One region of the Serratia grimesii genome, then DNA from elsewhere that is predicted to be linked to it. Evidence: predicted binding sites of a transcription regulator. Region 1 holds the regulator's gene; the other holds the start of a gene.

What was found. The regulator PhoB, encoded in region 1, activates phosphate uptake and scavenging genes when phosphate is short. The targets are predictions, from matches to a motif close to CTGTCATAAAACTGNCNNAT.
Region 2: a site for PhoB is predicted at 12,208-12,227, ahead of ugpB (sn-glycerol-3-phosphate ABC transporter substrate-binding protein UgpB). Genes of this name have one in related genera too.

The regions. Positions count from the first base shown of each region.
Region 1 covers NZ_LT883155.1:1,035,376-1,051,008, reverse strand. Annotated here, with positions in the region: gene SGBXF1_RS04890 (mechanosensitive ion channel family protein) at 1-141, shown strand, start outside; gene SGBXF1_RS04885 (hypothetical protein) at 273-536, shown strand; gene proY (proline-specific permease ProY) at 570-1,976, opposite strand; gene brnQ (branched-chain amino acid transport system II carrier protein) at 2,048-3,367, opposite strand; gene SGBXF1_RS04870 (PstS family phosphate ABC transporter substrate-binding protein) at 3,946-4,884, opposite strand; gene phoR (phosphate regulon sensor histidine kinase PhoR) at 4,901-6,217, opposite strand; gene phoB (phosphate response regulator transcription factor PhoB) at 6,242-6,931, opposite strand; gene sbcD (exonuclease subunit SbcD) at 7,420-8,652, shown strand; gene sbcC (exonuclease subunit SbcC) at 8,649-11,900, shown strand; gene licT (BglG family transcription antiterminator LicT) at 12,158-13,000, shown strand; gene mak (fructokinase) at 13,079-13,987, opposite strand; gene SGBXF1_RS04835 (response regulator) at 14,198-14,938, shown strand; gene SGBXF1_RS04830 (carbohydrate kinase family protein) at 14,913-15,633, opposite strand, start outside.
Region 2 covers NZ_LT883155.1:276,617-292,249, reverse strand. Annotated here, with positions in the region: gene udp (uridine phosphorylase) at 136-897, opposite strand; gene SGBXF1_RS01285 (dienelactone hydrolase family protein) at 1,406-2,242, shown strand; gene metE (5-methyltetrahydropteroyltriglutamate--homocysteine S-methyltransferase) at 2,352-4,643, opposite strand; gene metR (HTH-type transcriptional regulator MetR) at 4,734-5,684, shown strand; gene SGBXF1_RS01270 (carboxylate/amino acid/amine transporter) at 5,718-6,581, opposite strand; gene SGBXF1_RS01265 (hypothetical protein) at 6,777-7,106, shown strand; gene ugpQ (glycerophosphodiester phosphodiesterase) at 7,103-7,849, opposite strand; gene SGBXF1_RS01255 (sn-glycerol-3-phosphate import ATP-binding protein UgpC) at 7,846-8,922, opposite strand; gene ugpE (sn-glycerol-3-phosphate ABC transporter permease UgpE) at 8,939-9,784, opposite strand; gene ugpA (sn-glycerol-3-phosphate ABC transporter permease UgpA) at 9,781-10,668, opposite strand; gene ugpB (sn-glycerol-3-phosphate ABC transporter substrate-binding protein UgpB) at 10,782-12,101, opposite strand; gene SGBXF1_RS01235 (aminotransferase-like domain-containing protein) at 12,293-13,480, opposite strand; gene livF (high-affinity branched-chain amino acid ABC transporter ATP-binding protein LivF) at 13,679-14,380, opposite strand; gene livG (high-affinity branched-chain amino acid ABC transporter ATP-binding protein LivG) at 14,380-15,150, opposite strand; gene SGBXF1_RS01220 (high-affinity branched-chain amino acid ABC transporter permease LivM) at 15,147-15,633, opposite strand, start outside.

The DNA of each region.
Region 1 (15,633 bases):
TACGAAAGTATTCAATCTGATATCTTTGACCATATTCTGGCGGTCATTAACGAATTCGATCTGCGGGTGCATCAAACGCCAACTGGCAACGACATGCGCAGCATGCTCAGCCAAATGCGGCAGACCGCAGAGATTTCCTGACGCAGACTGACGTAACTGTTTCTGCCGGTAATGACTCTCAACCCAGGGGCAACGGATGTCTCAGTACACTTTTCTTTCGGCATGAAAACAGCGTTAATACATTGATTAACGAGCACTGAAGGAAAAGAGGATTGCTGAAATCATTACGCCATCGGCTGTTTACTCTGTTGGCCGCCCTGATGTTTGTTAGCTGCCTGCACAGCGCCTCACTGGACGAAAGTCGTATGAGCCGCACCTTACAACCGGCACTGAGTACCCTGAGCCGGAATATGCAGGATATCCGTGAGATACTGTCGCGCGCAGCAGGCGAAGAGCAAGAAGAACGATTGAACGACAGTAGTCTGCGTATTGAAGCCCGCGCCTCTGGTGACGACGAACCGGAAGATAAGCAATAAAAAAACACCGGCGCAAGGCCGGTGTTTTTATTTTCAATCCTGCTGTTGGGCCAGCACCGTCAATTTTTTCTGACGATTAACCTTGAAGTAATACCCTGCCAACAGCACCACGACCCATACCAGACCCGCATACAGGGATACGCGTGTGGTTGGGAAGTAACCTATCAAACCGATGATAAACACCAGGAAGATGATCGCCACCACTGACGTGAACACGCCGCCTCGTAGTGGGAAGGCCAGGTTCTTCACCTGCTCTTTGCTCAGGCTCCGGCGGAAAGCAATCTGCGAGAACAAAATCATGATCCACACCCACACAGTCGCGAAAGTCGCCAGTGAGGCAATCACCAGGAACACATTTTCCGGCATGATGTAGTTCAGGTATACCGCCAGCAGCAACGCGAACATCATCACCACAACCGTGACCCACGGGATACCGCGTTTGGAGACCTTGCTGAACATCTTCGGCGCGTGGCCCTGTTCGGCCATGCCGTGCAGCATGCGGCCAACACCAAACACATCGCTGTTAATTGCAGACAACGATGCAGTGATCACCACAAAGTTAAGAATACCCGCCGCCACAGTAATGCCCATGTGCTGGAAGGTCAGCACGAACGGGCTGCCGTTAGTCCCCACCTGGTTCCACGGGTAGATCGACATGATGACGAACAGCGTACCGACATAAAACACCAGAATACGCCATGGCACCGAGTTGATGGCCTTGGGAATCGAGGTTTTCGGGTCTTTGGCTTCACCGGCGGTGATACCAATAATTTCGATGCCGCCGTAGGCAAACATCACCAGTTGCAGCGACAGGATCATGCCAATAAAGCCGTTGCTGAAGAAACCGCCGTTGGACCACAGGTTATGAATCCCAGTCGGTTGCCCGCCGTTGCCAATCCCCCAGATGATGATGCCGATACCCGCAGCAATCATGATAATGATGGTGGCCACTTTAAAGAACGAGAACCAGAACTCCAGCTCACCGAATACCTTCACGCTCATCAAGTTGATAGCGCCTATCACCAGCACCACGCTCAGCACCCAAATCCAATGCGGCACTTCAGGGAACCAAATGCCCATATAGATACCGAAAGCGGTCACATCGGCAATGGCAACGATCAGGATTTCGAAACAGTAGGTCCAGCCGGTGATATACCCAGCCATCGGGCCAAGGTAATCCTGCGCATAGCGTGAAAACGAACTGGCCTGTGGGTTGTTGACCGACATCTCGCCCAGCGCGCGCATGATGATAAAGGCGACAATACCGCCAATCAGGTAGGCCAACAAAACGCTCGGGCCGGCCATTTTAATGGCGTCCGCCGAACCGTAGAACAAACCGGTGCCGATAGCCGAGCCCAGTGCCATAAAGCGAATGTGACGTGTACTGAGGCCGCGTTTCAGCTTATTGGCCGCAGGGGCGGCGGGTGACTGTTGTTGCATGAAGATAACCCGTGTTTTTTAAACGTAAAAAAGCCACGGACAAGTCCGTGGCCCAAAATTTAGCCGGGGAATTAGGAGTGCGCGGTCACTTCAGAGCGCGTACAAACCCGGTCATAAATTGCGACCAGCACCAGCATCAACAGCGACGGCGGCAACCATGCCAGTCCCTGATCAGCCAATGGCAGGTGATTGGTCCAATCCGGCAAGAAATGCTGGAAGGTGGACGCTTTCACCGCGTCAAGGATACCAAACAACAGGCTGACTAACATCACCGGCGCGATGATTCGCGGCGCGCTGTTCCACCAACGCAGGGTGAAACTCAGCACCACCAGCACGATACACGGCGGATAAATCGCGGTCAGCACCGGGATAGAGATCTGAATCAGATGGCTCAGGCCCAGGTTTGAAACCAGCATTGAGAACAGCCCCAGGATAAACACCAGCGTCTTATAGGAGAAGGGCAGGTACTGGGCAAAGAACTCGGCGCAAGCACAGGTCAGGCCCACCGCTGTTACCATACAGGCGATGAAAATCAACGCTGCCAGGAAGAAGCTGCCCAATCCACCGAAGGTGTTTTGTACATAGGCATGCAGAATCACTGCGCCATTGGTGGCATCAGGAACCAGTACACCGCTACCAGAACCCAGCTTGAACAGGCTCAGGTAAACCAGCGTCAGGCCCACACCGGCGATCAAACCAGCAAGAATGGTATAACGCGTCAGCAGACCGGCATCTTTCACACCACGGGAACGCGCGGCATTAACGATAACGATACCAAACACCAGTGCGCCTAGCGTATCCATAGTCAGATAGCCGTTAACGAAGCCGGTAGAGAACGGAACGTTCTGATAAACCTCAGTCGCCGGAATTGGCGTACCCGCAGGCCAGGCCAGCGCGGCAATGCCGAGCGCACCCAGCGCAACAATTTTCAGCGGTGCCAACACGTGTCCCACGGTATCGAGCAGACGGCCCGGATACAGGGAAATGCCGATCACCAGTGCGAAATACACCAAGCTATAAATAAACAACGGCATGGCACCATCACCGGTCAGTGGTGCAATACCCACTTCGAAGGAGACGGTCGCGGTGCGCGGCGTGGCAAACAGTGGGCCCACAGCCAGATAGCAGACAGTCGCCAACAGCAGACCCGCGCGACGGCCAATTGGCGTGCTCAGAGCATCAATGCCGCCACCGACACGCGCCAGCGCGATCACCGTCATCACAGGTAGACCGACGGCAGTAATCAGGAAGCCAATAGCTGCAGTCCAGACGTGCTCACCGGACTGTAAACCGACCATCGGCGGGAAAATGATATTCCCGGCGCCGACGAATAAGGCAAAGGTCATAAAACCTAATGCGATAATATCTTTTGACGTTAAACGATGACTCATACGATGTCGTGTTGCCTGTTCAAATGAAAAAAAGTGCCCGATACGTGGTGGCGTTATGCCCCACCCGGTTGCCGGCTTGCCATTTCATCGCGAGACCAATAAGAGCAGAAAACGCATAACGTCCGGCGCTTTGTCCTTATTCGAAAGTGACCACTCATGATGATGGGCAGAGTTTTAAGAGTTATAAATGGAGGTTTAGTCCGACAACGAGGCCTAAGTTAAACGTTTATAGCGCTGAAAGGCAAGGCGCATGACAAAAAGCAGAGCTATCGACCAGATAATCTTTCAGCACCAGTCGATCATAGTGGCTATCAATAAATATACAATACATGATTTGTATCATTTTTGAGCAGGCATCTCACAAAACGTGAAGCATAAAGCTATTGGTCGCGCGAAAACGCCAATAAACACTCAGTTTCCGCGCGGTATGAACAGATTTTTGCCCTTAGCAAACCCGCTAAATGGCGCGCATTACGTTTTGTAGCTTATTCCACTGCGTCTGTCGTCAAATGACCCAGAACGCGGCAGGTTCATCGCCGCACGCGTAGCGCCAAATCATGATAGTTGTTCCTGGGCGCTTATTTTAAGCCCAATGCTAATCGTGTTTTACGCAAGGTATCGGGGGGCAGTGGCAGATAGCCGTCGTGATTAACCAGGTTTTGCCCGGTATCAGACAGCACACGATCGAGGAAGGCAGCGGTCAGCGGCTCCAACGGCTGGTTGGGCGCTTTGTTGATGTAGATATACAGGTAGCGCGACAATGGGTAACTGCCATTGCGTACATTGGTGTCATTGGGGGTGATGTAGTTTTCCCCAGACTCCGCCAACGGCAATAGCCGCACACCACTGGCCCGAAAACCGATGCTGGCGTATCCAATGCTATTTAGTGAACCGGCAACGGCCTGCACTACCGATGCAGAACCGGGCAATTCATTGACGCGCGGCATAAAATCACCGCCGCACAGCGCACGCAATTTGAAATAGCCGTAAGTTCCAGAGGCCGAATTACGCCCAAAACGTTGCAAGGTTCGCTGCTGCCAATCGCCGGTCAATCCCAATTCCCCCCAGCGCGTCAACGGCTGGTTTTCACCACAGCGCAGCGTGGCGGAAAAAATTCGGTCAAGCTGCTGCAGGTTAAGCCCACGCAATGGGTTGTCCTGATGGACCAGCACCACCAGCGCATCGACGGCGACCGGCACGGCCAGCGGCGCATAGCCATAGCGATGCTCGAACGCCGAAACCTCCGCCGCCTTCATCGGTCGGCTCATCGGCCCAAGCTGCGCCGCACCTGCCGCCAGTGCGGTTGGTGCAGTTGAGGACCCCGCAGCCTGGATCTGCAAATTAACGTTGGGATAATGCTGACTGAAATCCTGCGCCCACAGCGCCATGAGATTTGCCAACGTATCTGAACCGACACTCGACAAGTTGCCGGACAGCATGCCGTCCGGCTGCGCCAATGCGCCACGGCTTGCCAGCAGCGCCAGGCAAAGCAGTAGCCCTCGGGTAATTCGGATCATGCCAGCCTCTCGCGCGTTAATTTTTCACCGCATTCTCTGATAAAGCTGCGGGAACAATCAACCGGTTAGGCAAGGTAAAAATGAATCGGGTGCCAATGCCCTGCTCGCTGAGGATCTCCAGACGTGCATCGTGGTGGCTTAATGCATGCTTAACGATCGCCAACCCCAGTCCGCTGCCGCCAGTCTGGCGTGAACGGGCCTTATCAACGCGGTAAAAGCGTTCCGTCAGGCGAGGAATATGCTCAGCAGCGATACCGGGACCGTTATCACTGACCTGGAACTGCGCGCCGTTTGGCGTTTGTTGCCAGCTCACCTCAATATTGGTGCCCTTTGGCGTGTGATTTACCGCGTTATACACCAGGTTGGATACCGCACTGCGCAACTGGTCATCGTTGCCAAAGACCTTAAGCTGTTCGTTCACCCGGAAAGTAATCTCATGATTACCGCCGCTCAGTGACTGCGCTTCACGTTGCAGCACACGTAGCATCAACGGAATATCGACCCGTTCGTTCATTTCGACATTTGGGGCGGCTTCAATACGCGACAATGTCAGCAACTGCTTGACCAGCCCATCCATGCGCCGTGTCTGTTCCTGCATGGTGCCCAATGCCTTGCCACGTAACGAACCGTCCAGCTCTTCGTCGCTCATCATTTCCAGGTAACCCTGCAATACCGTCAGCGGAGTACGCAACTCGTGACTGACGTTAGCGAAGAAATTACGGCGTGCCCCTTCCAGCTGGCGCATTTGCGTAACGTCACGCGCAACCATCAACAACTGCCCTTCTGAATAGGGCATCACGCGGAATTCAACATAATGCTCATTGTTCAACTGCAGCGTTAACGGTCGAGAGAACTCTTGCTGTTGCAGATAGTGGCTGAATTCCGGATAACGCAGCAGGTTTAGGATGTGTTGGCCGTTATCCTCTGGCCAACGGAAACCCAGCAGATGCTGCGCCAAACCGTTACACCAGAAGATGTTACCTTCAACGGTGGTCATCACTACCGCATCGGGCAGTGACTCCGCACCGCTGCGGAAGCGTTTGATCAACAACGCCAATTCACGACGTCGGCGACGGTTACGCTGTTGCATCTGGTATAAGCCGTAAAACAGCGGCTCCCAGCTCCAACGCCCAGGTGGCGGTGTCATGCTGCGGTCGACCCACAGCCAGTGAGAAAGTTTAAGTTGGTTGTAGAAGTTCCATACCAGCGCAGCCAGCACGGAGGCCAGCAGCAACCAAGGCAGATAACCGAAAATCAGCCCAAGCAATAAGGCAGGCAAGCAGAAAAGGGCCAGCTCCAGGGCCAGCCTCTTCCAGGATAGACGTTCTAACACGGCATATTCTCCAGCGCGGCGCGATCAGTAGCGCGTTGAGAATCGGTAGCCTGTGCCCCGAACGGTTTGAACCATTTTGTCATGACCACTGGTCTCTAACGCCTTACGGAGTCGGCGGATATGCACATCAACGGTGCGGTCTTCCACATAAACGTTAGTGCCCCAGACGTGATTAAGCAACTGTTCGCGGCTATAAACTCGCTCTGGGTGGGTCATAAAGAAGTGCAACAGTTTGAACTCGGTCGGCCCCATATCCAACGCCTGCTCGTTGGCCATCACCCGGTGTGAAGAAGGATCCAGACTCAGCCCTTGCATTTCAATCACTTCTTCCACCGCCATCGGTGAAATACGGCGCATTACCGCCTTGATACGCGCTACCAGCTCCTTCGGTGAGAAGGGTTTGGTAATATAATCGTCTGCCCCAACTTCCAGGCCGCGTACCCGATCTTCTTCTTCACCACGAGCGGTCAACATCATCACCGGAATATCGCGGGTCAGTGCTTCACGCTTCATATGTTTAATAAACTGAATGCCGGAACCTCCGGGTAGCATCCAGTCGAGCAACACTAAATCAGGGAACGGCTCAGACAGGCGCGTCACTGCGCTGTCATAATCCTCAGCTTCCAACGGTTGGTAACCATTCTGTTCCAACACAAAGCACACCATCTCACGGATCGGCGCTTCGTCTTCCACCACCAGTATGCGTCTTGCCATCGTCAATCCTGCCAATGTGTTAGCGATCTATTAGGCTGTGTCCCGCCATTGCTCGTGAGCACCGCTGGCGGTCATTTAAGCGTGAAGCAAGGCGCAAACCGCGAGGTTTGGTGGCGCCAAATAAGCGGTGAGCAACACAGCAGCACGCTTAAATGGCTCCAGCCCGAAGGGGCGCGCCTCAAAAACTCGCTGCCTGCGTTGTCGGGTTCGAACATAATCCCGCTATGTCCTCCCCCTCTGCCTTGACAGCATGCTTTTGGGTCTGCGCCGGCGCCACGACCAATGGCGGGGCACAGCCTCATTGCGGCGCCATTATGCGTCAGTTTTGTGACACTTTTATGAAAAAAACGGGCTGTTATAGGCAGTAAGCATAGCGATTATTTCCAACGTCAAAGAAAAATCATTCAGTTGTCATAATGATTCCGTCACGACAGCAGCCACAGTGCCCTTTATAATCACCGCCATTACCTTATCGCCCCGGGAGTGTCATGCGCCTGATCCACACCTCTGACTGGCATCTTGGCCAGTACTTTTTTACCAAAAGCCGTGCCGCCGAGCACCAGGCTTTTCTGCGCTGGCTGATCGCCCAAATCGAGCAACATCAGGTGGATGCACTGATCGTCGCCGGGGACCTGTTCGATACCGGCTCCCCACCCAGCTATGCCCGCGAACTGTACAACCGCTTCGTGGTGGAGCTACAGCACACCGGCTGTCAATTGGTGGTACTGGGGGGTAACCATGACTCAGTGGCAACCTTAAATGAATCGCGTGAATTGCTGTCTTGCCTGAATACGACCGTGATCGCCAACGCGCAGACTGAAACCGAACAGCAAATCGTGGTCCTGAATCAACGCGACGGCCAACCGGGTGCCGTACTGTGCGCCATCCCGTTCTTACGCCCGCGAGATCTGCTCACCAGCCGTGCCGGTGAATCAGGCGTACAAAAACAGCAGGCGCTGCAAGAAGCCATCGCAGAACATTACCAGACGCTCTATCACGCAGCCTGTGCACACCGCGATGCACTCGGTCTGGCACTGCCTATCGTTGCCACGGGCCACCTGACGACCGTTGGTGTCACCACCTCCGATTCCGTACGCGATATCTATATTGGTACGTTGGACGCCTTCCCGGCCCAAGCTTTTCCGCCAGCCGACTACATCGCATTGGGGCATATTCACCGTGCGCAGAACGTCGCGAAATCCGAGCATATTCGCTATAGCGGTTCACCGATCCCGCTCAGTTTCGACGAATTGGGCAAAGCAAAAAGCGTCTTTATGGTGGACTTCGCCACAGGCGCCCTGCAACAGGTCAGCGCGTTGGACATTCCCAGCTTTCAGCCGATGCAGCTTATTAAGGGCGATTTGGCGCAGATAGAGCAACAATTGCAGCAGTTTGCCGATTATAAAGGCGAGTTGCCGGTGTGGTTAGATATCGAAGTCGCGACACAGGATTATCTCAACGACATTCAGCGCCGTATCCAGTTACTGGCCGATCAACTGCCGGTGGAGGTGGTGTTACTGCGCCGCAGTAAAGAGCAGCGCCGCCAGGCCATTGAACAGCAGGACAAAGAAACGCTCAACGAACTGAGCGTCAATGAGGTCTTCGAGCGACGGCTAGCACAAGAGCCTGAAATGGCCGAAGAACGTCGGCAACGCATGAACCAGATGTTCCAGCAGGTGGTCGAGTCGGTGCAGCAGAACGACCAGGAGCCGAGCCAATGAAAATCCTCAGCCTGAGATTAAAAAACCTCAACTCACTACAGGGTGAATGGAAGATAGACTTCACCGCCGAGCCCTTTGCCAGCAATGGGCTGTTCGCCATCACCGGCCCCACCGGTGCAGGTAAAACTACCCTTTTGGACGCCATCTGTCTGGCGCTGTACCACCAAACACCGCGCCTCAACGTCACACCGAGCCAAAACGAACTGATGACACGTCACACAGCCGAGTCGCTGGCAGAGGTCGAGTTTGAGGTTAAGGGCGTCGGCTACCGCGCCTTCTGGAGCCAGCGACGCGCCAAAAATGCGCCAGACGGTAATCTGCAGGCACCTAAAGTAGAGCTGGCACTGCGTGAGGATGGCAAGATCCTGGCGGACAAAGTACGCGACAAGCTGGATCTTACCGCCGCTATTACCGGGCTGGATTTCGGGCGCTTTACCAAATCGATGATGCTTTCTCAGGGCCAGTTCGCCGCTTTCCTCAATGCTGACGCCAATGACCGTGCCGAGCTACTGGAAGAGTTAACCGGCACCGAGATCTACGGTCAGCTTTCTGAGCGGGTTTTCGAACAACACAAACAGGCCAAGATCGAACTGGACGCGCTGCATCAACGTGCCAGTGGTATTGAACTGCTGAATGATGAACAACGACAACAACTGGAAAACCAGTTAGTTGAATTAGGGGCACAAGAAAACACCCTCAGCGGGCAAGCCCGCCAGCAGCAGCAAGCGTTGAACTGGTTGCAGTTTTGGCTACAAACGCAGCAAAAACAGCAGGAATATCAACGCCAGCTGAACGCTGTGGAGCTGGAGCAAACCGCAGCAGAACCGCAACTACAGCAACTGGCACGCAGCGAACCGGCAGAAAAACTGCGGCCACGGCTTAACGAACGTAACCGCTGCCGCAGCGATCAGCAGGCATTGCAACAACAAATCACCCTGTTAACACAGCAGCAGACGCAACAGCTGGCTCAAATGGAACCGTTGCATCAGGCGATGGAAAAAGCGCGTACCCAGTTGCAAGCGCATGTCGAACAGCAACAAACACAGCAGCGGCTGATTGACGAGCAAATCGTTCCACTTGATAACCAGATCGCCCAGTTGCAAAAAACACAGGCGGAACGGCAACACGCGTTCGATACCGCGGTACAGCAATGTGCGAAACAAAAAGCGGACCTGGAACAACTCGACATTCAGCGTACCCAGTTGACCGCACAGGCCGGGCAACACCAGGAAAAGCTTAACGTTCTCACTGCCGCACTGACGACGCAGCAACAACAGCAACATACGCTGGAAATGCAGGCACCTCTGGCAGCACTGCGCCAGCGTCAGACTGAGTTGGCCGATCTGCGCCCCGTGCGGCAACAGCTTTTCAGCCTGTCATCACTGTCACAACAAATCGTCAAACGGCTGACACAGCAACGGCAGGAACTACGTGCAGGCCAGAGCGAACTGACCCAGTTGGAACCACAGCTGGAACTCGCTCGTCAACAATATAAACAACAGAAAGCCCATCAAACCGACGTTGAAAAAACAGTAGAGCTGGAAAAACGGATCGTGGGGTTGGAAGCCGAGCGAGCGCGTCTGCAACCCGGTGAGCCTTGCCCATTGTGCGGCTCAAATACGCATCCGGCAGTTGAGCAATACCAAGCGGTAAAGCTATCAGAAACCGAAAAACGTCTGGAAGAAATGAAAATCCAGACCGAGGCATTACAAAAGAAAGGCGTCGAATTACGGGCACGTTACGATAGCCTGCAACAACAGTTACAGCGCCAACAGCAGACCATTGCACACGATGAACAGCAATTAGCTGAGCATCTGCAAAATTGGCAACGTTTGACGGCGCCGCTGGCATTTGATTTTGGCTTGCAGGATACCGAACGTCTGCATGACTGGTTGAACGACTGCGAACAACAAGAGCGCGAAGGCCAGCAGCGGCTGACGCAGCACGAACAGGCGGCACTGGCGGTGCAGCAAGCCAAGGATGCGCTGGCCGTACTACAGGTGCAGCAGCAGCAAGCGCAACAGGAAAAAGCGCGCCTGGATGAGCGTTTCACCTTACTGGAGAAAAGCTACGCCGACGCTCAATTGCAGCAACAACACTTGTACCAACAGTGGCAACAAGGCCAAAACACGCTTGGTGAACAGCGTGCGCAACGACTGGCATTGTTTGGCGAACAACAGGTCGTACAAGTTCGCGAGCAGCTACGCGCTCAACAAACGGCCTTTGAGCAGGCCAGCCATCAGGCAGCAGAACAGTGGCAAAAGGCACAGGAACAACGCGATCGTCTGAGCGGCCAACTTGCCGGATTGCAGCAACAGCTATTGCAACAAACCGAGCGACTGCAACAGGCAGAACAAGACTGGTTGCAGGCACTCACCGCCAGTGAATTCAGTGACGAAGCCGCGTTCAATGCCGCATTGCTGGATGATGCCCAACGCCAACAGTTGCAACACTGCAAAGAACAATTACAACGGCGACACGTTGAAGCCCGTGCACTATTGGCACAGGCCGTTGACAGCCTGCAACAACACCAACAACAGCGCCCAGAAGGGCTGGATGAAACTCAGGCCGATCCTCACATCCTGAGCCAGAGCCTGGAAACACTGGCACAACAGTTAAAAACCTTGCAGCTACAACAGGGTGAAGTGCGTAATCAGTTAGAAAGTGACGCCATGCGTCGCATCAATCAACAGTCGCTGTTTGCGCAAATCAGCCAAAGCCAGCAGCAGTACGACGACTGGAGCTATCTCAATCAGTTAATTGGCTCCAAAGAGGGTGATAAATTCCGTAAGTTTGCTCAGGGATTAACCCTTGACCACCTGGTATATCTGGCCAATAACCAGCTTGGCCGACTGCATGGGCGCTATTTGCTGCAACGTAAAACCAGCGACGCGCTGGAACTGCTGGTGGTGGATACCTGGCAAGCAGATGCATTACGCGACACTCGTACACTATCCGGCGGCGAAAGTTTCCTGGTGAGCCTGGCGCTGGCGCTGGCGCTGTCCGATCTCGTCAGCCACAAGACCAGTATCGATTCGCTGTTCCTCGACGAGGGTTTCGGCACGCTGGATGCAGAAACCCTCGATACTGCGCTGGATGCCTTAGACAGCCTGAATGCCTCTGGGAAAACCATTGGCGTGATCAGTCACGTTGAAGCAATGAAAGAACGTATTCCGGTGCAGATTAAAGTGAAAAAGGTTAACGGGCTTGGCATCAGCCGGCTGGAATCGCAGTTCCGATTAGAATAATCCGAGGTTACTGGCAGGCAACAGAGGATAAATGTGACCACGGCGGCAGTCCGCGCTGAAAAGCATTGAGCCGCCGAGGACAAGCGTTATCATGCTATTAATAACAGGATTGTTACTGTATGCCCGTCGCTTTTTAAGCCACCGCTTAAAATACCGAGGGTAGAGATATCTCAATACAGGCAAAACCTGACGCACAGGATCGCTCCCGTGCGTCAGGTTTTTTCGTTTTCAGCGCGCTGAAACATCCGGGAATAGCCATGAAGATCGCAAAAATACTCAATAATAACGTGGTGATTACGCTGGACGACCGTCAGGAAGAGACGGTCGTGATGGGGAAAGGTATTGGTTTTAAAAAGAAAGCTGGGGATCTGCTGGACGAAAGTTTGATCGAGAAGATCTTCACGCTGAACGGCAGCGAAATGGCTGAGCGTTTTAAAACGCTATTGTCAGAGATCCCATTGGCTTGTGTAACCACCGCCGACAAAATCATCACCCTCGCCCGCCAACGTCTTCCAGGCAAGCTGCACAACATCGTCTACATCACACTGACCGATCACATCCACTTTGCGTTGCAACGCCATGCACAGGGGCTGGACATTAAAAACGTGCTGCTGTGGGAAATCAAAAAACTCTACCCGGGCGAATTTGCCGTCGGGCTAGAGGCGTTGGCGCTAATCGCCCAACGGCTGGGCACCACCCTGCCGGAAGACGAAGCAGGATTTATCGCCCTGCATTTGGTCAACGCGCAGTTGAATGATGAGATGCACAACACCCTGCACATCACCCGCGTGATGCAGGAGATCCTCAACATCGTCAAATACCACTTTCGTTTTGACTATAACGAAGAAGCCCTGAGTTATCATCGCTTTGTCACCCATCTCAAGTTTTTCGCCCAGCGCCTGCTAGGGAAAAACTACGTCGACAGCGATGATGATTCGCTCTATCTGGTGGTGAAAGAGAAATACCGTGAGTCCTTCGCCTGCGCGGAGAAAATCAACCAACACATAGAAAAAAACTACCAGCATCAGTTAACCAGCGAAGAGATGATGTTTCTGACTATACATATCGAACGGGTTCGCAGCGAAAGCGAAGTAAAATAGCGTTAGAAAAATTTCGGCGTCTATTTTTGTGCAGAGCATTGATGAAAGCGCGGGCATGCCCGCGCTTTTTTGCAACAGTTACTGCTGCGGCCACAACCAGGCTGCACCGCGAACACCGCTGGAGTCCCCATGCACGGCTTTGCGGATCGGGGTTTCACATTCGCCACCGAATACCCAAGACTTCACCAACTGTGGCACATGCTGATACAAACGGTCCACGTTGCTCATACCACCGCCCAGCACCACCACGTCAGGATCAAAAATATTGATCACATGCGCCAGCGATTTCGCCAGCCGCAGTTCATAACGGCTGATAGCTTGCTCCGCCAAAGCATCGCCTTGCGCCACCAGCGTCATAATCTCATGCCCTTTTAGCGGGTTGCCACTCAGGCGTGCGTAGTCAGTGGCAAAACCCGTACCAGAAATAAAGGTCTCGATACAGCCTTGTTTGCCACAGTAGCAGGGGACCTCTGCACGAAAACGCAGTTCGTCATCGTCCAGCCACGGCAGCGGGTTATGTCCCCATTCGCCAGAGATACCATTACCGCCTGAGTGCGCCTGACCGTTGATTGCCACCCCTGCACCACAGCCGGTGCCAATAATCACCGCAAACACCGTTTGTTTGCCGGCGGCTGCGCCATCGGTAGCTTCAGAAACCGCCAGGCAGTTAGCGTCGTTTGCGATACGCACTTCGCGTGCCAGCATTCTTGATAAATCTTTATCCAGAGGCTGGCCATTAAGCCACACCGAATTGGCATTTTTTACCAGACCGGTATAGGGCGACAATGTGCCGGGAATACCGACACCAACGGACCCCTGTTGGCCGGTATTCTCTTCCGCCAGCATCACCAGACCGGTAATGGCATCCAGCGTTTGCTGATAGTCATGACGCGGCGTGGCAATACGATGACGGAACAACTCCTGCCCATCGTTGGCCAACGCGATTACTTCAATTTTGGTGCCACCCAGGTCGATACCAATGCGCACGATTTTTCTCCTCAATGCACCACAACGTTGCCACAGCCTAATATATTCAGTTGCCAGGATCACTCAATGACCGTCGAGTGTGACGGTGATGGCAATTTCCACATCCGAACACGTCCGTCTGCCGCTTATTAATTAGCCATCGGGTACACTGCATTTAAGCAGTTAACCTATTGATAACATTTTCCGCATAATATAATCCGGAGAGCAGCGATGAAACCTGCCATATTGATCGTCGATGACGATCCCGCTATCTGTGACGTGCTTTGCGACGTGCTCAATGAACACGTGTTTACCGTTCATGTCTGCCACCGTGGCAGTGAGGCGTTAACCTTAATCAACCAGCAGCCGGATATTGCATTGGTACTGCTCGATATGATCCTGCCGGACACCAATGGCTTGCTGGTACTACAACAGATCCATCGCTTGCGACCGGATCTACCGGTAGTGATGCTGACGGGGCTCGGTTCCGAGTCCGATGTGGTGGTCGGTCTGGAAATGGGCGCCGACGACTACATTGCCAAACCCTTCAACCCACGCGTGGTCGTTGCCCGCGCAAAAGCCGTATTACGTCGTACCGGCGCACTGGCGCTGGAACCGGCTCCCCTTTCGCCCAGTCAACCCGAAGGCTGGCAGTTTAATGGTTGGTGCCTGGACACGAGCCGTTGCACATTGCATAACCCACAGCGACAACCGGTTGATCTCACCCAGGGCGAATACGGCTTGTTGCTGGCGTTGGTGCAACATGCGCGTAAAGTGCTGACCCGCGATCGCCTGCTGGAACTCACCCACAGCGAAACGCTGGAGGTGTTCGATCGTACCATCGACGTATTGATCATGCGGCTACGGCGTAAGATCGAAAACAATCCACATCAGCCCGAACTGATCCGCACCATTCGCGGACTGGGTTATGTCTTTGCTGCTGACGTCAGCCAGCCAGTGGCTGTCGCCTGATGTAATCCAGCAATTCCGGCAACGGTTGTGCGCCATCAATCGCGTTGGCGCACAAGAGGTTGAAACGCGCGCAGGCATGCGCTAGCTGCAACGTCTCCACCAAAGACCAGTCTTCATGGCTGGCGTATAACACCCCGGCACAGAAGGCATCCCCAGCACCAACGCTTCCGACGATCTCGGCTTCACTCACACACCACGACGGCTGCCAACGTGCTTCACCCGACGTTTCCAGCCCGTAGGCACCTTCAGGGCAGTGGATCACCACTCTTCGCCGCACGCCGGACTGCAATAATTGTTCTGCGGCCTGCGCCATCAACGGCTGTTGCAACCTATTATCGGCCCCACGCAGCGCCAGTCCGGTAAACTCACCAGCCTCCAGTTCGTTGATCACCAGATAATCCAGCCAGCGCAAAGCCGGTAATACCAAGGGCCGATAACGTGGATCACCCTGGCGCGACACTAAATCTAACGAAGTTTGGTATCCACGCTGCTGCATTTGTGCCAAAAGACGTGCGCTGCGCGTGCCGAACTCCTCATCTGGGCGATCCAGGCTGTCGAGCAGCAGCAGATAACCCAGATGGAAAATTTTATGCTCGGTGTTCAAAGCGTCAAAATGGGCCAGATCCAGCAACCGATTGGCACCGAGCGCATGAAAAAACGTCCGCTGCCCACCCGGTTCAGTCATCACTTGTGAC
Region 2 (15,633 bases), 760 kb from region 1:
ACTCAGATAAGTCACTGAGGTGAACGAGCGCAGCCAACAGCGCTGCAGTTTGAAAGACGACGGGGTATAACCGTAACAGATTACGACTGAATGGCAAAACGGGCCGCGTCAGCGACCCGTTGAACTGCGAGATAATTACAACAGGCGGCGCGCCGCATCAACCACGATCTGTACCGCTTTGCTTTCGGTGTTTTTCATGGTTTCTGCGTTAGGAATTTCCTGCTGGGTGCGGTTAACGATGACACCGGCAACCATACCAGCACGCAGGCCTTGGCTAGCACACATGGTCAGCAGTGTTGCAGATTCCATTTCATAGTTCATCACGCCCATTGACTGCCATTCTTCCATCGAGCCTTTGAAGCGGCTGACGACGCGGCCAGAGAAAGTATCGTAACGTTCCTGACCAGGGTAGAAGGTATCAGAAGACGCCGTCACGCCAATGTGAGTAGTCGCGCCAGCAGCTTTAGCCGCTTCGACCAGTGCCGTGGTACAGGTGAAATCGGCCACGGCCGGGAATTCCATCGGCGCGAAGTGCAAGCTCGCACCATCAAGGCGAACTGCCGCAGTGGTGACCAAGACGTCACCGACATTGATGTTTGACTGGATCGCACCGGTGGTGCCGATACGCAGGAAGGTACGGATACCCAATTGCGCCAGTTCTTCAACGGCGATAGAGGTAGACGGGCCACCAATGCCGGTAGAGCAGACGATCACTGCCTTGCCGTCCAGCTCTGCGCGCCAGGAGGTAAATTCACGATGGGAAGCCAGATGCACCGGATTTTCCATCAGCTTGGCAATTTTCTCTACGCGCTGTGGATCGCCAGGAACGATGGCAAGCTGGGCCCCTTGTAAATCGTTTTTAGTGAGGCCGAGATGAAAAACGTCAGATTGAGACATGCGAGACTCCTCATAGATCATGTTTATTGGGAGGAACAAAAAAGTACTCTACTGAAAATCGTCACTCAATTTAGTGACGACCATCACTTTGAATAAAGAAACAGAATGCAATCTACATAATTTTCGTGACAATAGTCACAAAAACAAGCTAAAAGGCCGATCTGAGCGCCTCAGTTGCCACAAGTCTAGCTGACAAACTGTACGGCCGTTTCCCGCGACGCGTCGCTGACCGTAAAGGTCTTTTCCCTAACCCACTATTTACGTGACCTCAGAAAATAACCGCCGTTTATCGCCAGCTTAGCCATACAAAAGGCAGCTAACGCACCTTATGGTACTCATAGGGGTCAACATGCGTAATAGCATGATAAAAAGACAACAAAAATGCAGTAAAGCCAGATAATTAACCGTTTTTTACAGACTTGGCCGAAAATGCGCAACTCGACGCCAATAACGCGTAATCTTTCCTATAGTTAATCTCAGCGCTTTTCTCTATTGCACGGAGACCGCAATGAAAACCGATCATGTGATGACATTAAAACAGGCTCAGGGGGGATTCACCCCAGCCGTAACACCGTTGGCTGCCTCAACTATTCTTACCGATGAACAAGGCATTCATGCGGGGGAAACCACTATTCCTTCGCAGGGCGACAATCTGCCGGCCTATATCGCCAAACCAGCAGATCACAGTGGCCCCTTCCCGGTTGTCCTGGTGGTACAGGAAATTTTTGGCGTTCATGAACATATTCAGGACGTGTGCCGTCGCTTGGCAAAGCAAGGCTATCTGGCGATCGCACCTGAGCTGTATTTCCGTCAGGGAGATGCCAAGGATTACACCGACATCAGTGAACTGTTTCAGAAGTTGGTGAGTAAAGTGCCAGATCGCCAGGTACTGGCGGATCTGGACCATGCCGCTCATTGGGCCACACGCCACGGCGGCGATGCCGGCAAGCTGGCCATTACCGGTTTTTGCTGGGGCGGTCGTATTACCTGGTTGTATGCGGCACATAACCCGCAGCTAAAGGCCGCTGTCGCTTGGTATGGCAAACTGGTGGGAGAGAAAACGCTTAACTCTCCAAAGCACCCGGTCGATGTCGCCACGCAACTCTCTGCGCCGGTACTGGGATTATATGGCGGTCAGGACAGCAGTATCCCACTGGATACGGTTGAAAGCATGCGTCAGGCGATCCGTGCGGCTAACGCTAGTGCCGAAATCGTGGTCTACCCCGAAGCTGGCCACGCCTTCAATGCCGACTACCGACCAAGCTACAATGCCGAAGCGGCGGAAGATGGCTGGCAGCGCATGCTGGCATGGTTCGCTCAACATGGCGTACCTGGCATTAAATAACGCCCCCTCACCTCAGGGTTGCCAGAACGGGCAGTTGCTGAGGGCATAAAAAAGGGCGCCGAGGCGCCCTGAATAATCACATCAAACCATCACGGTCGTTTTTCAGCAATCAAGCCTGCAGTTCGCGCAAGCGCTGTGCGGCCAGTACCATGTTAGTCAGCGACTGGCGGGTTTCCGGCCAACCACGGGTTTTCAGGCCGCAGTCTGGGTTAACCCACAGACGTTCTGCCGGGATGTTCTGCGCTGCTTTACGCAACAGCGCTTCGATCCATTCCACGCTTGGTACGTTTGGCGAGTGGATGTCATACACGCCCGGACCAATTTCGTTTGGATACTCGAACTCTTTGAAGGCTTCCAACAGATCCATATCGGAACGCGAGGTTTCGATGGTGATCACGTCAGCATCCAACGCGGCAATCGAATCCATGATGTCGTTAAACTCGCAGTAACACATATGGGTGTGGATCTGCGTGTCATCTTGCGCCACAGCGGCATTCAGTTTAAACGCATCTACCGCCCAGTTCAGGTAAGCAGCCCAGTCAGATTGACGCAGCGGCAGACCTTCACGCAGTGCAGGCTCATCAATCTGGATGATACCGATACCGGCTTTTTCCAGATCTTCCACTTCATCACGCAGTGCCAGAGCAATCTGTTTGGCAATCACTTCGCGGCTGACGTCTTCACGCGGGAATGACCAGCAAAGAATGGTCACCGGACCGGTCAACATGCCTTTTACCGGCTTGTCAGTCAGTGACTGAGCATACTTCGCCCACTCAACGGTGATGGCTTCCGGTCGACTGACATCACCGATAATGACTGGCGGTTTAACGCAACGGGAACCGTAGCTTTGCACCCAACCATTTTGCGTGAAGACGAAGCCATCAAGGTTCTCACCGAAATATTCCACCATGTCATTGCGTTCGGCTTCACCGTGTACCAACACATCCAGACCCAAACGTTCTTGTTCAACGATCGCCTGTTTGATGTGCTCACTGATGCTGGTGCGGTAGTTGTTACTGTCCAGGCGACCCTGTTTGAAGTCCAGGCGCAGACCACGGATTTCGGTCGTTTGCGGGAATGAGCCAATAGTGGTGGTCGGCCAAGCCGGCAGGTTGAAGCGATCACGCTGTGCCTGAGCGCGTTCGGCATAAGGACGCTGGCGTTCACTGTCCTGTGCGGTAATCGCAGCCAGACGTTGACCTACCTGCGCATTATGCACACGGCTGGACTGACGACGGGCACGGATTGGTGCGCTGTAGGCATCAAGTTCTGCCTGTTTTTCTGCACTCGGTGCGTTCAACGCCGCACTCAGTAACGCCAGTTCGGCACATTTTTGCAGGGCGAAGGCAAACCAGCTTTTCACTTCTTCATCCAGGCGGGTTTCGACGCTCAGATCGATTGGGCTGTGCAGCAGTGAACAAGAGGTGCCAATCCACAATGGACGGCTACCAACCAAAGGTTGCAGACGTTCGAACCAACTGCTCAGATCGGCGCGCCAAACGTTGCGCCCATTGATGACCCCCAGAGACAACAGCCACTCTTTTGGCAATACCTGGTTTAAGGTGGCGATATCATCGTTGCCGGCAACCAGGTCAACATGCAGCCCCTGTACCGGTAGCTCACGAAGGGTAGCCAGGTTGTGGCCAATGCTGTCGAAGTAGGTCGTCAGCAACAGTTTTACCTGGCCCTGCAGCGCGTCATAAGCGGGCTTAAAGGCGTTCAGCCATTCTTGTGGTAATTCAAGCACCAGAGCAGGTTCGTCGATCTGTACCCACTCAACGCCGCGTTTCGCCAACTCAGCCAGCACCTGCTGGTAAACCGGCAGAATATCTTTCAGCAGTGACAGACGATCAAACTGCTCGCCCTTCACTTTGCCCAGCCACAGATACGTTACCGGGCCCAGCAACACTGGCTTGATTTTGTGGCCCAAGGCCAATGCTTCGTCAACCTCGTCCAGTAATTGGGTCCAGCCCAGTTTGAACTGCTGACCTTTCTGGAATTCAGGCACCATGTAGTGGTAGTTGGTGTTAAACCATTTGGTCATTTCCGCCGCTGCCGCCGGTTCCCCGGTCGGTGCGCGGCCACGGCCAAGACGGAACAGCGTGTCGAGATCGATTGAACCGTCTTTATTCTGATGACGCGCCGGTACGTTACCCAGCAGCAGACTGGTGGTTAATACATGATCGTACCAAGCGAAATCGCCGACCGGCACCAAATCCACCCCGGCTTGCTGTTGCTGTTGCCAATGACGAGCGCGCAGCTCACGGCCAACCGCCAGCAGTTCTTCCTGCGTTGAATTACCTGCCCAGTAGCTTTCCTGAGCTTTTTTCAGCTCACGTCGTAGCCCAACGCGCGGAAAACCCAGTGTGTGATTTAAAATTGCCATCGTCATATTCCCCATTTAGCCGTCCAGATGTTTACACATCCATAATCCGCAGGTACTGTATTAACCACAAGCGCAATTTATTCACTGTCACTGTGAAGGACTCTCATGATCGAACTGAAACACTTACGGACGCTACAGGCTCTGCGCAATACCGGCTCGCTAGCGGCCGCGGCGGCCCAACTCCATCAGACGCAGTCTGCATTGTCACATCAGTTCAGCGATCTGGAACAGCGTCTGGGCTTCAAGCTGTTCGTTCGCAAGAGCCAACCGCTGCGCTTTACTGCGCAGGGAGAGATCCTGCTACAGCTGGCAGAACAGGTGCTGCCGCAAATTCAGCAGGCGCTACAGGCATGTCACGAACCTCATCAGGCAACGCTGCGTATCGCTATTGAGTGCCACAGTTGTATTCAATGGCTGACGCCGGCGTTGGATAATTTCCGTCAGAGTTGGCCGCAGGTCGTGATGGACTTCAAGTCTGGCGTCACCTTTGACCCTCAACCCGCCTTGCAACAGGGCGAGCTGGATCTGGTGCTGACCTCCGATATTCTGCCGCGCAGCGGCCTGCACTATTCACCAATGTTTGATTTCGAAGTGCGGCTGGTGCTGGCACCGGATCATCCGTTGGCCAGTAAGTTGCACATTACGCCTGAGGATTTGAGCGACGAAACGCTGATGATTTATCCGGTACAGCGCCAACGGTTGGATATCTGGCGCCATTTCCTGCAACCAGCAGGCATCAACCCAGCATTGAAAAACGTGGATAACACTCTACTGCTCATCCAGATGGTGTCCGCACGGATGGGGATTGCGGCATTGCCGCATTGGGTCGTGGAAAGCTTTGAGCGCCAGGGATTGGTGGTGACCAAAACCTTGGGTGATGGTCTGTGGAGCCGCTTGTATGCCGCGGTACGCGATGGAGAGCAGCGCCAGGCAGTGACGGAAGCCTTTATTCGTTCGGCACGCCAGCACGCCTGCAACCATCTGCCGTTCGTCCGTGACGCCGCCCGCCCAAGCGCCGGTGTCGCCAGCGTCAAACCACTGGCTTCACAGCCCTGACGATCAGGGCTGTCTGCGCTTGGGCAGCCCGGTTTATTTACTGATTATTTTGGGCGCCACCCAACGACGGTGCACCCATAATGAAGCAACAATGACCGCCCCACCGATAATAAAACTCGGCCAGTGTGGCTGTTGCTGCCAGATCGCCAGATTTACCAGCAGCCCAGCAGGCACATGCATGTTATTCATGATGCCCAGCGTACCGGCATCCACCTGCGTTGCACCGTAGTTCCACATGAAATAACCCAGTCCGGAAGCCACCACACCCAGCCACACCAGAATGCCCCATTGCAGGTTGGTCGTCGGTAACTGATTTGGATTGCCCCACAGACACCAGGCTACCACCGCCACCACTAGCGCTCCCAGGTAGAACCAGGAAAACGCAGTATGCTGTGGCAGTGGATGCACTTCCATCAAGCGTTTGTAGCCAACCATGCCGATGGCAAAGCTGATATTCGCCGCCTGCACCAGCAGTAACCCCCACCAGAAATGCTCACTAAGCTGATGGTAACGGATGATCGCCGCCCCCAATACCGCCAACAATGCACTGAGCACGTAGCTCCAGCGCAGGCGTTGTCCACTGATCAGATCATAAATCAGCGTGACATAGAGCGGCGTCAGGACGGTAAACAGCAAGAATTCCGGCACCGTTAAGTACATGTACGCACGGAAGCTAAACAGGTACATGATGCCAAGCTGACAGGCTCCCACCAGCATGTACATCATGATCACTTTTGGTTTGATATTGCGCCAACGCAGGAAAGGCAGGAACACCAACGCTGCAAGACCAATACGCATCAATACTGAGAACCAGCTGTCGACATGGCCCGCCAGATATTCACCAATCAGGCTGAAAGAGAATGCCCACAGGATGGTAGTAATCACCAGAAGCAGCACGATGGGTTCACCCTAAAAAGTCAGAAAGGGCGATTGTAACGGAAGGAGAGATAGATCGTGACGAAAAGGCGGTTTACATCTGAGTGAAATACAAACTATCAGCAAATTCTCACCGATGAGTTAGTCTTAACATATACCCCATGGCTTTCACCGTGCAGCTTGAAAGACGGCGGGTATAAAAGCGAGGTAAAAACCATGAAAAGTTATCACATGCTGTCCAGCCTGTTATTGCTGTCCGGATTGGCCGCTGCGGCCAACGGTGTCACCGATCTCAGCTCGCAACAGCAGTTTCTCAATCACCGTAATCAACAAGTACAACAGCAGCGTATGCTGAATAACCAACAGTTGGATCAACGCCGTTTGCAACAACAGCGGCAATTTGACAACAACCAACAGCAGTTGCAGCGAAATTCGCCGAACAACGGCCAACTGCTGCCAAATGGTAACCAACCGCGCAACCCGTTTGATCGCACTACCCCTTCGGTACCCCAGGCGCCGATGCCGACGCCTGTCAACGGAGGTTAGCCGTTTGGAAAATCGGGCCCGATTAAATCTATCCGGTCAGTGCAAATGCAATCAACACCCCAGTTCAACAGCAGGCGCGCGCGTGCCGGCTGGTTAACGGTATAAACCAGAATGCGCAAGCCTGCGGCTTTCAGCGCCGCGACTCGCTCGGCAGTCAGTTCTTTATGGTTGATGTGTAATGACACACAGCCCAACCGCTCTGTCAGCACTTGCCAGTTGTCATCCCACTCATCCAGTAGCAAACCACGCGGCAGTTCCGGTACGGTACGTTGTGCCGCCTCAAGCGCTTCTATCGAGAACGAAGAAAGCAATGGATCAGTCTGTCCCTGCCACAGCAAGCGCGCCGCCAGCGCGACCACCCGACCTGTTTCATCGTCACTGCCGGTAGTGGGTTTGATTTCAATGTTCGCCATCATGCCATGTTGTAAGCAGCGTTCAGCGACGTCAGACAGCAACGGCAAACGTTCCCCCTTGTAGGCAGAGTTATACCAGTTGCCGGCATCCAGCTGTACCAGCTTGTCCCAGGGCAACTCACCCGCCACGCCCCAACCGTTACTGGTACGATCCAGGGTATCGTCGTGCAGTAGAAAAATTTGCCCGTCCTGCGCCAGCTTGGCGTCGAACTCAATCATTTTGTGACCGTGACGTGCGCCAACGTCAATTGCCGCCAAGGTATTTTCCGGCGCCAGAGAACCGCCGCCGCGGTGGGCGACAATATGTGGATAAGGCCAGGCTGTGGTCATTGTTCCATCCGTAATCCGCTATCGGTATCAAAAAAGTGCAGCGCCTGTGCAGGCAGGTGCAAATATAGCGTGCTGCCCGCTGCCGGCATAGTTTCATGCGAAAGTCGGGCGATCACACCGTGTCCACCCCACTGCCCATGAGCCAGATTGTCCGCTCCCAACAGCTCTAGCGTTTGCATAATCAACGGCACACCACCCTGCTCATCGGTGGTCAGTTGAATATGCTCCGGACGGATGCCGAGCGTCAACTGGCGTCCTCCCCATTGTGCTTTCGCCTGCGGCAAATTCAGCATCATGCCATCCGACAACCGCAGTTGGCTGCCGTCAGCACTCAGCGTGCCGGGCAACAGATTCATCGCCGGTGACCCAATAAAACTGGCTACAAACAGCGATGCGGGGCGCTGATAGACCTCGCTCGGGGTACCAATCTGCTCCGCCACGCCCTTGTTCATCACGATCACCCGCTGCGCCAGCGTCATCGCCTCCACCTGATCGTGCGTCACGTATAAGCTGGTGGTTTTCAGTCGGCGGTGCAGCTGCTGCAATTCCAGACGCATCTGTACGCGCAGTTTGGCATCCAGGTTAGACAATGGCTCATCAAACAGAAACACCGCAGGTTCACGCACGATAGCGCGCCCCATCGCCACCCGCTGACGCTGGCCGCCAGAAAGCTCACGCGGCTTGCGCTGCAACAGCGGCTCCAGTTCTAAAATGCGTGCCGCGTCTTCGACACGCTGTTGGATATGCTGTTTGCCAAACCCGCGAATTTTCAAGCCATAGGCCATGTTGTCATACACGCTCATATGCGGATACAGCGCGTAGTTCTGAAACACCATCGCAATGCCGCGATCTTTCGGCTCCATATCGGTCACACGCTGGCTGTCGATATAGATATCGCCGCTGGTGGTACGTTCCAACCCAGCGACCATACGCAACAGCGTCGACTTACCGCAGCCGGACGGGCCGACCATCACGATAAACTCACCGTCCGCCACGTCGAGATCGATCTGCTTAATCACCGGCGTTTTACCGTCGTAGGATTTGGTGACTGCCTGTAGTTTTAAACCTGCCATGTGAAAATTTCTCTCGTTACTTTTCGCTATCAACCAGGCCGCGTACAAACCAGCGCTGCATCAGAAGAACCACCGCCAGCGGTGGGATTAAAGTCAGAATCATCGCCGCCATGACCTGATTCCACTGGGTCGGCGCACCGGAGGTGGAGATCATGCTTTTGATGCCCGCCACCGCGGTGCCCATTGAGGCGTCGCTGGTGATCAGGATCGGCCACAGGTACTGGTTCCAGCCGTAGATAAAGGTGATGACAAACAGCGCAGCCAGGTTGGTCTTCGACAGCGGCAGCACAATGTCCCAGAAGAAGCGCATCGGGCCGGCACCATCAATACGCGCAGCTTCCAGCAATTCGTCCGGCAAGGTCATAAAGAACTGGCGTAGCAGGAAGGTAGCGGTTGCCGAGGCCATCAGCGGCAGCGTCAGGCCGGTGTAGCTGTCCAGCAGGTTGAGGTTGGAGATCACCTCTACCGTTGGGAAAATACGCACTTCCACCGGTAGCATCAGTGTGAGGAATATCAGCCAGAAAAACAGACTGCGTAGCGGGAAACGGAAATACACGATGGCGTAGGCCGACAGCACCGACACTACAATTTTGCCGAAGGTGATGGCCAGCGCCATGATCACGCTATTCAGCAACAGCATCGAAAACGGCACTTTGAGGTTGCCCACACCGCCCTGCCAGATGTTGCTGATGTTTTCCCACAGATGTCCACCCGGGATCAGGGTCATCGGCACCTGGAACACCTCTTTATCGTCCAATGTAGCGGCCACAAAGGCCACGTACAGCGGGAACAACACCACCAGTACGCCGATAATCAGCATTACGTGGCTGAAGATATCCAGCCCGCGTCGGTTCTCAATCATTGGTAGCGCACCTTACGTTCGACAAAACGGAACTGGATCACCGTCAGACCAATTACCAACAGCATCAGGATCACCGACTGCGCCGCTGAGCTGGACAGATCCAGACCCGCAAAGCCTTCGCGGTAGATCTTGTAGATCAACGTGGTCGTGGATTGTACCGGCCCGCCGCCAGTCGCAGCATCGATCACTGGGAAGGTATCGAAGAAGGCATACACCAGATTTACCACCAGCAGGAAGAAGCTCACCGGCGTGATCAACGGCAACACCAGGTTGAAGAAGCGCCGCACCGGGCCAGCACCGTCGATGGCTGCCGCCTCAACCAGGGAGCGTGGAATGGACTGTAACGCCGCCAAGAAAAACAAAAAGTTATAGCTGATTTGCTGCCATACCGAAGCCAGCACCACCAGGAACATCGCCTGTCCGCTATTTTGCGCGTGGTTCCAGTTGTAACCCAATCCATTGAGGAAGTGAGTAATCAGCCCCAGCCCCGGGTTAAACAGGAAAATCCACAGTACAGCCGCCACCGCAGGGGCCACGGCATAAGGCAAAATCATCAGCGTCCGGTAAATTCGGCTGCCGCGCAGGACATAATCCACCAACGCGGCGAAGAACAACGACACGACCAGCCCGATACCTGCCACCAGGAAACTGAAAATCAGCGTTGTGTAAAACGAATCGAGGTAATACGGGTCCTGGAACAACTGGGTGAAGTTATCCAGCCCGACAAACTGGCTGGACAGACCAAACGGATCGAGGCTTTGCACTGAATACCACAGCGCCTCACCGGCAGGCCACAGGAAGAAGATTGCGGTGATCAACAGTTGCGGCAGCACCAATACATAGGGCAGCCAGCTACAGCCGAAACCGGGACGGGAAGATGACATAGAGGTTAACCGTTAATATGGGTGAAGGGCTGACTGAGCCCTTCACCCCGGCCCTCTCCCAAGGGAGAGGGGGTGGATCGGTGTCGTTCGCCGAAAAGGAATTCCGGTTGACGTTACTTGGTCTGGGACTCAAAACGGCGCAGCAAAACATCACCTCGCTGTACGGCGGCATCCAACGCCTGCTGTGGCGTTTTCTTCCCGGTCCACACACCTTCCAGCTCTTCATCTACGACGGTACGAATCTGCGGCATATTGCCCAGACGCAGACCCTTGGTGAACGGCAATGGCGGTTTGTTCAGCATCTGACGTGTTGCCACATCGGCACCCGGGTTCTTATCATAGAAACCCTGTTGCTTGGTCAGATCGTACGCAGCGGTCGTGATCGGCAGATAACCGGTTTTCTGATGCCATTCGGCAGCGATTTCCGGTTGGGCCAGATACTGCAGGAATTCAGCTACGCCCTTATAGGTGGCGGCATCTTTGCCGTTCATCACCCACAAGCTGGCGCCACCAATGATGGCGTTCTGCGGTGCATTTTTGGCATCCGCGTCATAAGGCATCATGCCAACACCATAGTTAAATTTGGCGTAGTGCTTAATATCTGCCAGCGAACCGGAGGATGCAGTGGTAATGGCGCAATCACCGCTGTAGAACTTCTCGGTGGATTCGTCTTTACGGCCGAAGTAGGTGAAATCCCCCTTCTTGTTCATGTCTTCCAGCAGTTGGATGTGCTTGACCTGAAGCGGCTTGTTGAACTCCAGTTTGGCGCTGGTGCCACCGAACCCGTTATTTTCCGTGGCGAACGGTACACCGTGCCAGGCGCTGAAGTTCTCGAGTTGGATCCAACCCTGCCAGCCACTCGCGTAACCACACTTCATACCAGCTTCACGCAGTTTGGCCGTATCCGCCGCCAACTCTTGCCACGTTTTTGGTGGCTGATCTGGGTTCAGGCCAGCCTTCTTGAAGGCATCTTTGTTGTAATACAGAACTGGGGTAGAGCTGTTGAACGGCTGAGACAGCAGGTGCCCGCTCTTGTTGTCGGTGTAGTAACCTGCCACCGTCGGCACGAACACCGACTCGTCAAAGTTGATGCCAGCGTCTTTAAACACCTCATACACCGGCTTGATCGCCTTGCTGGCCATCATGGTTGCCGTGCCCACCTCATACACCTGCAAAATCGCCGGTGCTTTACCTGAGCGATAGGCCGCGATGCCCGCCGCCAGATTCTGTTCGTAGTTACCTTTATAAACCGGAACAATTTTGACGTCGGGGTGCGATTGGTTAAAGCGATCCGCCAGGGAATCCACTTCTTTACCCAGTTCGCCTTCCATCGAATGCCAGAACGGGATCTCGGTTGCCGCCAGTGCATGAGTGCTGACCGCCAGGGTCAACGCGACGCACAGCGTAGTTTTGCGAATAGCGTAGGTGAGCATGCCTAACTCCTGAAAAAAGCTGGTGTAATAAGCGCGTGAGCGAAAAGAATCAGTTTTTTGTTCGGAAGCTAACATGCCATGCTCGGATGACAGAAACATAACCACCAGATGACAGCTATATGACGGAAGAGTGAAGTGCAGGTTGCGGTTTGATGTCGGCGGCAGGAAAAACTCCCCTGCCGCCGCGGGGATTACAGTGAACGACGCAGGCGGGCAACGGCTTCCTGCATTTGTTGCTCCGTGGCGGTAGCGAATGACAGACGGAAGGTCGAACGATCCGGATTGTCAGAGAAGAAGTATTCTCCCGGCACAAATACCACGCCCTGCTGTAGGGTGGTTTTCAGCCATTCGGTCGCGTTAAACGGCTGACGGAAGCGCGCCCACAGGAACATACCGCCCTTCGGCATATCAAAGCTGATATGGTCACCCAACTCTTGTTCCACCAGCCCGGCCAGGATCTCGCCCTTTTGTTTGTACGCTGCGCGGATCTTTTCGATCTGCGCCGGCAGACGATCCAACCCCAGGTAACATTCGACGATGCTCTGCGACAGCGCGCTGGCGTGCAGATCCGCCGCCTGCTTGATGATCGCCACTTTGTGCAGCAGGAACGGCGGCAAAATTGCCCAGCCCAGACGCAGGCCCGGCGCCAGGATCTTGGAAAAGGTCGAGGTGTAGATAATGTTATCGGTATGGCCCAGTACCTGCTGCGAAATCTGGTGCAGCGTGGCGTTACGTTCTTCGGTAAAACGCAGCTCGCCGTACGGGTCATCTTCGATGATCAGGAAATTGTGCTCGGCCGCCAGTTTTACCAACAGTTCGCGGCGCGCGGCACTCAGTGTGATGCCACTTGGGTTGCCGAAGTTCGGCACCACATACACACCCTTGATGCGCTGAGTTTTCAGCAACTCGGCCAGTTCTTCGACCACCATGCCATCGCTGTCGGACGACACCGACATGATGTTGGCTTCCGCCAGCTCCAGCGTCTGTAATGCTGCCAGATAGGTCGGACGCTCCACCACAAACACGTCGCCTGGGTTGACGATGGCACGCATCACCAGATCCAGCGCCTGCTGGGAACCCGCAGTCACCATCACCTCGTCAGCGGTAGCAGAAACACCACGCTGGGCGCACAGCTCGCAGATGCGCTCACGCAGTACCGGGCTGCCTTCGGTCAAACCATACTGGAAAGCGCTTTTCGGCTGCTCGGTGATCGCCTGATGGGTCGCGATGCTCAACCCTTCGAAATCAAACAGGGCATCAGAGGGGATGCCGCCCGCCAGCGAAATGACGTTTTCCATCTTACTGTGCTTGAGCAATTCACGAATTGCCGAGCTTTTTACTTTTACGATGCGCTGCGCGAGTAACCCTTCTGTGTTCATTTCTTCTTCTTCTCGTAATCGTTAAAAATGCAGGTGCAGCCTGAGTTACCTTTATCGGTAAATTCCCTCTAATACCCTATGGATTTCCAGTTACAGCTAGGCGACCAGCTCGCTTATCCTCCAGGAGCTTACTTTAGTAAGTGACTGGGGTAAGCGAGTGCAGTTAACAACGCTGTAGCTTGAAAGACGACGGGTATTTCAGCCGCCCAGATACGCCGATCTAACTGCTTCGTTTGCTAACAATGCGGCTCCCGTATCTTCCAACACCACGCGGCCGTTTTCCAGTACATAACCACGATCGGCCAATTTCAGCGCCTGATTGGCGTTTTGCTCCACCAGGAAGATGGTCATTCCTTCTTCGCGCAGTTGCTCAATGATGTCAAAAATCTGCTGAATGATGATCGGCGCCAGCCCCAGAGACGGTTCATCGAGCAACAGTAACTTCGGCTGGCTCATCAGTGCACGCCCAATCGCCAACATCTGCTGTTCACCGCCAGACATGGTGCCTGAACGCTGAGTACGGCGCTCCAACAGGCGCGGGAACAGGTTGAATACCCGTTCAATACGCTGCTGATACTGATGACGATCGGCAAAGAAACCGCCCATCGCCAGATTCTCTTCCACGGTCATGCGCGAGAACACCCGCCGCCCTTCAGGGACAATCGCCACCGCCTCACGCATGATGCGCGAGGTCTGCCACTGTGTAATGTCCTGATCGAGAAAGGTGATACTGCCTTCTGTCGCACGCGGTTCGCCGCACAGCGTACCGAGCAGCGTGGTTTTACCCGCGCCGTTAGCGCCAATCAGGGTGACAATCTCCCCCTGTTTGATGTTCAGGCTAACCTGATGCAGCGCCTGAATTTTGCCGTAATGGGCGGACACCTGATTAAATGACAACATTAAGCTTCCCCCAAATACGCCCGGATCACGTCCGGGTTGTTACGAATTTCTGCCGGAGAGCCCTGCGCCAGCGGTGTGCCTTGGTTCACCACGTAGATGCGATCGGAAATGCCCATCACTAACTTCATATCGTGCTCAATCAACAATACCGAAACCTTATGCTGATTGCGCAGTTCGACAATCAGGTGATCCAGCTCATCGGTTTCCTTCGGGTTCAAGCCCGCAGCCGGCTCATCCAGCATCAACAACTCTGGCCGGGTAACCATGCAGCGTGCAATCTCCAGCCTGCGCTGTTGGCCGTATGCCAGATTCCCTGCAGAACGGTTAGCCATCTCTAACAGGCCAACCCGTTGCAGCCATACCGAGGCACGTTCCAGCGCATCAGCTTCGGCACGACGAAACGCCGGGGTTTTCAGCAGCCCGGCAAAGACACCGCTTTTCAGATGTTGATGTTGCGCGACCAACAGATTTTCGATCACCGTCATTTCACGGAATAACCGCACGTGCTGGAAAGTCCGCACCACGCCCATACGGGCAATAGTCTGCCCAGGTAACCCTTCCAGATGGCGCTCACGCAGTTTGATGGTGCCACCGGTTGGGCGGTAGAAACCGGTCAAACAGTTAAACACCGTGGTTTTTCCGGCACCGTTCGGGCCGATCAGCGAGACGATTTCGCCTTCATTGAGTTCCAGCGCCACGTTATTGACCGCCAGCAGGCCGCCGAAACGCATCGATAACCCTTCGACCTTCAGCAAAGGTTGCATACTCATGCCTGTTCCCCCTTGCCCGCGTGGATATCCGCCGTTTTCAGTTTCAGCTGTGGCCGCTTCATCGGCAGCAACCCCTGTGGTCGCCAAATCATCATCAAGACCATCAGGGCACCCAGCAGCAACATGCTGTATTCATTCAGATCACGCATCATTTCACGCGATACCACCAGCAGTATAGCCGCCAGGATCACGGCAAACTGCGAGCCCATGCCACCCAATACCACGATCGCTAACACAAAGGCCGACTCGACAAAGGTAAAGGATTCCGGGCTGACAAAGCCCTGACGTGCGGCAAACAGCGTACCTGCAAAACCGGCAAAGGCGGCGCTGATGGTAAAGGCGGTCAGCTTGATTTTGGTCGGGTTAAGGCCCAGTGAACGGCAGGCGATTTCATCTTCGCGCAGCGCTTCCCAGGCACGGCCCAGCGGCATGCGCAGCAGGCGATTGATCACAAACAGCGTCAGTACCACCAGCAGCAGCGCC